DNA from 2 places in the Blautia sp. MCC269 genome. Region 2 is predicted to be linked to the other one. Evidence: predicted binding sites of a transcription regulator. Region 2 holds the regulator's gene; the other holds the start of a gene.
The links. Region 2 encodes HrcA, which represses chaperone genes, less so after heat shock. Its sites were predicted from a motif close to TGTTAGCACTCNNNNNNNNNGAGTGCTAACA; they were not measured.
Positions count from the first base shown of each region.

Region 1: GPK88_RS02830 (Hsp20/alpha crystallin family protein) is a predicted target of HrcA. The motif match lies at 1,991-2,021, and genes of this name have one in related genera.

Region 1 covers NZ_WQQE01000008.1:158,138-162,573, forward strand. Annotated here, with positions in the region: gene GPK88_RS02825 (glycoside hydrolase family 36 protein) at 1-1,521, opposite strand, end outside; gene GPK88_RS02830 (Hsp20/alpha crystallin family protein) at 2,198-2,650, shown strand; gene GPK88_RS02835 (phosphoribosyltransferase) at 2,958-3,602, shown strand; gene GPK88_RS02840 (FliH/SctL family protein) at 3,769-4,436, opposite strand, start outside.
Region 2 covers NZ_WQQE01000038.1:87,934-92,369, reverse strand. Annotated here, with positions in the region: gene GPK88_RS11890 (glycoside hydrolase family 172 protein) at 1-506, shown strand, start outside; gene GPK88_RS11885 (ABC transporter substrate-binding protein) at 522-1,718, shown strand; gene hrcA (heat-inducible transcriptional repressor HrcA) at 1,951-2,994, shown strand; gene grpE (nucleotide exchange factor GrpE) at 3,013-3,648, shown strand; gene dnaK (molecular chaperone DnaK) at 3,702-4,436, shown strand, end outside.

The DNA of each region.
Region 1 (4,436 bases), on a different contig from region 2:
CGGGCAGTCGATCTCTTCCCAGTCAAGTGGAACAAAATGCTCTTTCTGTTCTGATGCCCGCAGCATGATCTGATGCAGCTCCTCAAATTCTTCCGGATTCAAGACTCCGGGTTTTGCGGACACAAACAATGGTGTACCGCTCTTTGCAAGAACATCTGCCCACTGGCGGTTTTTATCCCACGGGATCATTCCGAAAATGCCGACGCAGTCTGCATCAATATGATAAAAAGCATTGTGCTGTGGAAGACGGAATGCCAGTGTATTTACTCCCATTCTTCTGGTACGCTCCCAGATACGTCCACTGGTATCATCACCGGTCCGGTTCAGGTGCATCAGGCCTGCGCCCAGGTGTCCGATGGTGTTGCATCCGATGATCACTGCGTCGTTGCTGCGGGAAGCATCATAAACTTCCTGATAAAGCATTTTTACAATTTCTGCGCTGGTTTTGGTCTGGTCGTAGAAATGCCATTTTTCCATGGAATTGTCTCTTAAATTCGCCTCAAATCCCCATTTCCCAAAGAGATCAAAAGTTGAAAAATCATGTTTGATCAGAGTGTATCCCCAGTCGCAGATACGCTCGATATCTCCTCGGATATATGCCAGTGCGTCCGGATGGGACGGATCGAGACAGTCATTATAGGAAATCCGCCACTCGTCCGGAATGTTCTCATCCTCATTAAGAAGCAGACGTACCCAAATACCCGGGCGGACACCTTTTTCTTTCAGCTTGTCTGCAAGACCTTTCATATCCGGGAACTTGGCATTACCTTTTGTCCATGGGCCACCATTGTATTCATCCAGGCGGTGGTGCTCCTGCCAGCAGTCATCAATAACCATGAACGGAGGATTTTTCGCCCCTTCGGTCAGTTTCAGGATGTAATCGGTATCACTTAAGATCTCCTCTTCGGAACTGTCGCCGTAAGCATAGTACCAGTTGTTGCTTCCATATACCGGAAATTCCGGGAAGATCGGATCTGTACACATTTTTTTACAGAATTCCTGTGCAGTCTCAAAAGTATCTGCTCCTTCTGATTCCATGCAGACGATCTGTGCGGCACGCAGTTTTCTTCCTTTCAGCTGTACGCCTGTATTACCGCAGCGAACATCCAGAAATAATGTGATTCCCTTGGTATCTGCCTGCCAGCAGCACATAGCGGAAGGGCGGACCTTTACACCAAAGCAGAGGACTTTCTCAGAAAGCTTCGCCAAAAAATACCATGGCAGATAACGGTTGCCGCTCATTCCATGCCATTCCACATCACCATAGGTACGTTCCCAGGCATCTCCCAGGAATCTGGCGGATTTCGGGATCTTGTAATTCCATCTCAGTTTTACACATCTTACTGCATCTTCTGAGGTGACAAATATATCCTCATGTTCACCCGCATCCTGAAATTCTACGGTAGTTGCACCGGCAGTTACGATCGGCTGCCCACCCTGGCATACCAGTCTCTCATCTTCTGTTTCCACCGTTACATAATCCGGTACACCAAGTTTAAAATCTGCATATGTTTTCTGCATTATTCTCTCCTCCTGATATGAGCAAGTCCCTGCCCGCTGCTTATTGTTGATTGCTTTTCACAACCCTGCAGGGGACTTCCTTGCTTCTGTTAGATATAAGCATTTCACACTTTCTGTTCTTGTTATTTAGCGCTTTCCTTCTATTATCTGTACAAACCCAAACAACATATGGGAAGCTTTCTTTCATACTACTTATCTATATGCTTTATTATATTGATTTTTTGTTTTTTTTCTATGCTTTAAAGTTTTTATAACATTGCAGAATGTTCACTTTGTAAAACTCGTCTCTGCTATTTTTCATCCAACCCGTGACTCGTATATTAGACATTTGTAAATATGTCAGGCCTCACTCCTGTTTTTGATACCTTATTGCAGGACTAAGTTCCACCCTTAATTTCAATATAAGAACGTAAAGGACTAATTGTGGAAATTACTATTTCATTTAAGGGAAAATGTGAAGAAATTGTGATTTTAGCACTCACCTATTGACTTTGCTAACATCAAGTGTTATATTACATATAGAACAAAGGAAGAGATAAAAAAAGAGCTTCCGGATGTTCAGAATAACCAAACAATCACCACTGCGGAATAACCCAAAGTGGTAACGATATACCGACAACAGTTGGATCTCTTGATCCACCGGAACGGCGTTTCAATTTGAAAGGAGAAATGACTTATGATGTTCCCGAGTGTATTTGGAGAAAACTTATTTGATGACTGGATGGATGATTTTGGATTCAGAGACAACTTCTTTAGTGGTAAGAATCCTCTTTATGGCAAACATGCCAAAAATATCATGAAAACCGATGTACGTGAAACAGATAAAGGATATGAACTGGATGTAGATCTTCCTGGATTTAAGAAAGATGAAGTACAGGTACAGCTGAAAGACGGATATCTTACTATTTCCGCTGCCAAAGGCCTTGACAAAGACGAACAGGATAAGAGGGGCAACTACATCCGCCGTGAACGTTACGCCGGCAGTACAAGCAGAAGCTTTTATGTTGGGGATGGTGTAAAGAACGATGAAGTTCATGCCAAATTTGAAAACGGCGTCCTGAAACTTTCTATTCCAAAGAAAGCAGCACAGGAAATCGAAGCTGATAAATACATTTCTATCGAAGGATAACGATGACTCACTTTCACAGGAGGAGGGGAATCCACAGGGATTCCCCTCCTCCTCTTTTTATACCTGACACCAGCCATTCGCATTCCACTTCGCTGCATTCTCATTGTCAAAGAATTCATAATATCGGGTATTTTTTAACAAAGTTATTGGTATTTCAGAATATTTTTTGTATATTTTGCAGTACATTATTCCATTTTTTTGAAATTAATGGTATAATATGCACATTAAATAAATCTGTTTCGCAATCTTTCAGGACAATACTCCTGAACAGCCACGTAAAACACGATCATGACAGGAGGTTTTTATTATGGATCAGGACAAAATGATTAAAATCTATGCACGTAGTGACAGCCGCATTCAGCTGAAAATGATTCCGGGACATTTCGTAACTTCCCAGTCTCATATCACACATTATCTGGACCTCACCACCATGAAATCCAGATCCTCCGAAGCGCAGCGTATCGCAGCCACTCTCGCAGCAAATTATGAAGCATCCATTCCGGTAGACACCATCGTCTGCATGGATGGACTTGAAGTGATCGGTGCCTATCTCGCCGAAGAACTGACCAAGGCCGGTGTACTTTCCATGAACGCTCATCAGACCATTTACGTCATCACACCGGAATTCAACAGCACCGGACAGATGATCTTCCGCGACAACTATGAGCCGATGATCAATGGTAAAAACATCCTCATCCTCAACGGTTCCATTACCACCGGTTCCACACTGAACCGTGCCATCGAAAGTGTTCTCTATTACGGTGGCAAGATCCGCGGAGTCGCAGCCATCTACAGTAGCGTAGACAGCGTAGCTACCCTCCCTGTCCACTCTATTTTCCAGGCCAGAGACATCCCTGACTATCACTCTTACCGCTCCGACAACTGCCCACTGTGCAAAAACCGCCAGAAGATCGATGCCATTGTCAGCAGCTATGGATATTCTGTATTGTAAATTTTAACCAGATCAATGAAGTCCTCCCTGGGTTGCAAAAAAACAACAACCCGCGGGGGACTTACTCATATCACACTAAATCTGCAAACAAAGAAGAAGCCATATATCAACCAATGCTTCATAAATGACATTGATATCCCTATGACTTCCTCTTTATAATTTCTGCTTATAATTGATATTCTCTATACATGGCTTCACGCATTTCTTTATCCGTAACAACCTTCTGAATCTCATCACCCCGGCCATCAAGGATAAGCCTGTTGATCAGAACGCTAAGACGCTCCTCACCTTGGGCCATTCCCTGCGCCATTCCTTGTGCCATTCCTTGCGCCATTCCTTGCGCCATTCCTTGCGCCATCCCTCGTTCTAGCCCTAATGCTTCAGCCTGTTCTTTAGCTTCCTTAAGCAGTCTTGCCCTTTTCTCAGATTCCAGTTCCAGAACATGTCCGCCCATAACCTCACCTATTCCTTTCCGGACTTTCTCCTCGTTTCTGAAAATATAATCAGATATCCGAGTGATCAGTCCAATCAGATCACTGAACAGTTCAGACCTTCCAACCTCAGTAATCTCCACTTTCAGCTTACTCCGGATCACTTCATATTCATTCAACAATTCCTGAAAAAGTTGTGGATCCTCACTCATCTCATGCCCTCTTTTCTCATATCTCATGATATAAAAAGGAAGCAGCATAAGAAGACTTTTCTCAAATATCTTATCTTTTGTATAATTATCAACTTTAATCGTGGGCACTCTGTACAAATGACATTTTCCATCCGGAAAAACCACATCCACTTCCAGAAAATCCGGCGTATTGCTACCGCTTCTCAGATACA
Region 2 (4,436 bases):
CAATTTTGGATGGAGTAAAAGGAAAAGGCCATTATATAGGAACCTACATGGCACTTACCACACTGGAACGTTACTGGTGGGGCGAGGGAGAAATGAAGTTTTATATTGACGGAGATGAGGAGTATCCGACCATCTGTGGAACAGGAACGGAAGATTACTTTGGTGGTTCCTGGAGCTTTGCCAAACAGGTGGATGGAAAAACCGTGGAACAGAATTATAACACGCCGTATCTGGGATATCCGTATTATTCTGCCAATGACGAGCTGATCCACAATTTTTATCATAATGATGACTGCCCGCCAATGAGAGGCTTTTACAGATGGCATTTACAGGATCCAATCTGCTTTGAAGAGGATCTTCGCGTTACGATTCAGCAGATAGGCGTCGGATACCGTGGCCTGTTTGAACGACAGGATGATGTGGCAAGTGTAGCGTACTGGTATCAGACACTTCCTCATGCACCGTTCCAGCCGTTGATGTCAAAAGAGGATAGATGGCCCAGATAAAAAGGGTGGTAGAGATTGAAAAAACAGGTATTTTGCGGGGTATTTGCCCTGGCTCTGGCAGTGACAGGATGTGGAGTCCAGAAGAAGGAGGCTGCATCTGATATTGTGCCGGAGAACAGACAGGAACTGACGATCCTTCATGTGGATGCAGGCACAGAAGGCTTTGATTCTTTTATCAGCCAGGCGGAAAAAGATCTTGGAATAAAGATCCATATTGAAAAATGTCCGGCCAATGCGGACAATCGCCAGGCCAAAATAGCAACTCTTCTGACATCAGGAGATGATTCTGTTGATCTGATCACAGTAAATGATGAGATGATATCCGAATTTAAACATAAGGGATTTCTTCTTCCGTTGGAAGATACGGTTATGACAGAGGAGACAGCGGCGAATTTTCTGCAGGAATACCTGAAAGAAATATGCATGTCAGACGGACATATTTTTTCGGTACCGTTCAGGATGGATATCATGGCATTCTGGGTGAACCAGGAATTGCTGGATCAGGCTGGTCTGGACAGACTCTCCTGTCTCAGTGATCTTGAGATCCTTCAAAAAAAGCTTCAGAATACGGGAAAATATGCATATGGGGATGCATGGGAGATTTCTTACATATATAATAGTATCAGCGAGTATGTCGATTTTTTCGGAGGAGATTATACAGACTGGACGGATCCGAAAACAAGAGAAGCGGCAGAATATATGAAGCGAATGCTGGATACAGGGATGATATCAGAGGAGAATCTGATCGACCAGCATGACCAGCTGAATGAAAAATTTATAAACGGCCAGTATGGATGTATGTTTATGTATACCGGTGTGTTGAGTACTTTTCAGAATGCAGGCGTGTATGGAAAAGATAAGATCCATATGGCACCATTTCCGGAATTTGACGAGAAGGTGACCAATATCGCAACCTGGCAGTATGTACTGAATAAAAATTCTGATCATAAAGAAGCAGCTCTGAAGTTCCTTCAGTATGTGTCCGGATATGAGGCCAGTAAAAATTACGGACAGCTGACAAAAATGTGTCCGGCAAGACTGGATGTGATCGAGGATAAGAATTTTGATCTGGATGGCATTGAAATGATCCGGCAATATCTGAAAGATTATAAGCTGAAAGCAAGACCACTGTGTGCCGATTCCATAGAAGCCGTTTCGTCCATGGGAACGGAATTTCAGAAATATATGCTGGGACAGAAAACAGAAGCGTAATTTTTTGCCGGGGCACAGAACTGCATAGACCAGTATTACAAAAAAGCATCGTACTGATGCTTTTTTTGTTTTGAAAAAATAAGAACTTTTTTTCAAAACATATTGACAAATATTTTACATGGTGATATCTTAAAGACTGTAGATGTTAGCACTCCACTAAAATGAGTGCTAACAGATGTAAAAAAGAATCAACATCCGTCAGGAAAGAATAAAAAGGAAAGGAGATGGATTCATGGAAGAGGTGTTGAATGAGCGCAAGCAAAAAATCTTAAAAGCAATCATCAAGACCTATATGGAAACCGGAGAACCGGTTGGTTCCAGGACCATTTCCAAGTATGCGGATCTCAATGTCAGTTCCGCAACGATCCGAAATGAAATGTCAGACCTGACAGATATGGGCTATATCGTCCAGCCTCATACCTCAGCAGGAAGGATTCCTTCAGATAAGGGCTACAGACTTTACGTCAATGAGTTGATGAAGGAGAAGGAAGCGGAGGTCGCAGAGCTGCGAGATCTGATCATTGAGAAGACAGATAAGATGGATAAGGTGCTTAAGAAGGTTGCGAAGGTTCTTGCTTCCAATACCAACTATGCTACCATGGTTTCCGTTCCGCAGTACAGCGGCAACAAGGTCAAGTTCATCCAGCTGTCGAGGATGAGCGAGCTTCAGCTTGTGGCAGTGGTTGTCAGTGACAACAACACAGTCCGGAACCAGATCATCAATCTGGATGAGGAAATGGACGACCAGACGATCCTGAAACTGAATCTTCTTCTTAACACCAATCTCAATGGGATTCCAATCCAGGATATCAACCTTGGGATGATCGCCAGACTGAAGGAACAGGCAGGCAGCCACAGCGGTGTGGTGGCAACGGTTCTGGATGCAGTGGCAGCCACCATTCATGTGGAAGAGGAAGATATGGAGATCTATACTTCAGGTGCAACTAACATTTTCAAGTATCCGGAGCTTGCCGATAAAGAGAAGGCAACGGAGCTGATCTCCGCATTTGAGGAGAAGCATGAACTTGCCGATCTTGTAAAAGAACAGATGTCAGATGGAGAGAATACAGGAATTCAGGTTTACATCGGTGATGAGATGCCAATCCAGACCATGAAGGACTGCAGCATTGTAACTGCCAGATATGAACTGGGAGACGGAATGTACGGAACCATCGGGATCATCGGTCCCAAACGAATGGATTATGAGAATGTAGTGGACAGTCTGAAGGAACTGAAGAATCATCTGGATGACGTTTTGAAAAAGAAGAAAACTTAGAAAGGCGGTAGAAAAAAAGTGTCGGAGGAAACAAAGAAAACATCCGAAGAGCAGGAAGCGGAGAAGGAAATCCCCGTAACTGACGGAGATCAGGAAGAAGAAAACCTGACACCGGAGGGAGAAGATCTGCCGGAGGAAGAAAATAATACTCCAGGCGAAGAAGCTGCCTCAGAGGATAAAAAAGAAGAAAAATCAAAAACTTCCTTCTTCGGAAAGAAGAAAAAAGATAAATCTGAGCAGAAGGTGGAGGAACTTACCGATCGCCTGAAGCGTACCATGGCTGAATTTGATAATTTCCGTAAAAGAACGGAAAAAGAAAAATCCAGCATGTACATCATCGGCGCAAAAGAGATCGTTGAAAAGATCCTGCCGGTTGTGGATAACTTCGAAAGAGGTCTTGCACAGGCACAGGAAGGCGATGCTTTTGCAGATGGAATGAAAATGATCTACAAGCAGCTTACCACAACACTGGATGAGCTTGGTGTGAAGCCGATCGAAGCAGTGGGAAAGGAATTCAACCCGGATTTCCATAATGCAGTGATGCATGTGGAGGATGAAGAGGTTGGAGAGAACATCGTGGTGGAAGAATTTCAGAAGGGCTACACCTACAAGGATTTCGTAGTACGCCACAGTATGGTAAAGGTTGCAAACTAACTGACAACAAACTTTATTTTAACAGATACAGACTAAAACAGGAGGAAAAAATCATGGGAAAGATTATTGGTATTGACTTAGGTACAACAAACAGCTGTGTAGCCGTAATGGAAGGTGGACAGCCGACAGTTATCGCAAATACAGAAGGCGCAAGAACAACACCATCCGTTGTAGCATTCACAAAAACAGGAGAGCGTCTGGTAGGTGAGCCTGCAAAACGTCAGGCAGTTACAAATGCAGACAGAACAATCTCCTCTATCAAAAGAGAGATGGGTACCGATTACCGTGTAACCATCGATGACAAGAAATATTCTCCACAGGAGATTTCCGCAATGATCCTTCAGAAACTGAAAAAGGATGCAGAGGCATATCTTGGTGAGAAAGTAACAGAGGCAGTTATCACAGTTCCGGCTTACTTCAACGATGCTCAGCGTCAGGCTACCAAAGATGCAGGTAAGATCGCAGGTCTTGATGTAAAACGTATCATCAACGAGCCTACAGCAGCAGCTCTTGCATATGGCCTTGACAATGAGAAAGAGCAGAAGATCATGGTATACGACCTTGGTGGTGGTACATTTGATGTATCTGTTATCGAGATTGGTGATGGCGTTATCGAGGTTCTTTCCACAGCTGGTAACAACCGTCTTGGTGGAGATGACTTTGATAAGAAAATCACAGACTACATGCTTTCCGAGTTCAAGAGAACAGAGGGCGTAGATCTTAGCAACGATAAGATGGCTCTTCAGAGACTGAAAGAGGCAGCTGAGAAAGCTAAGAAAGAGCTTTCT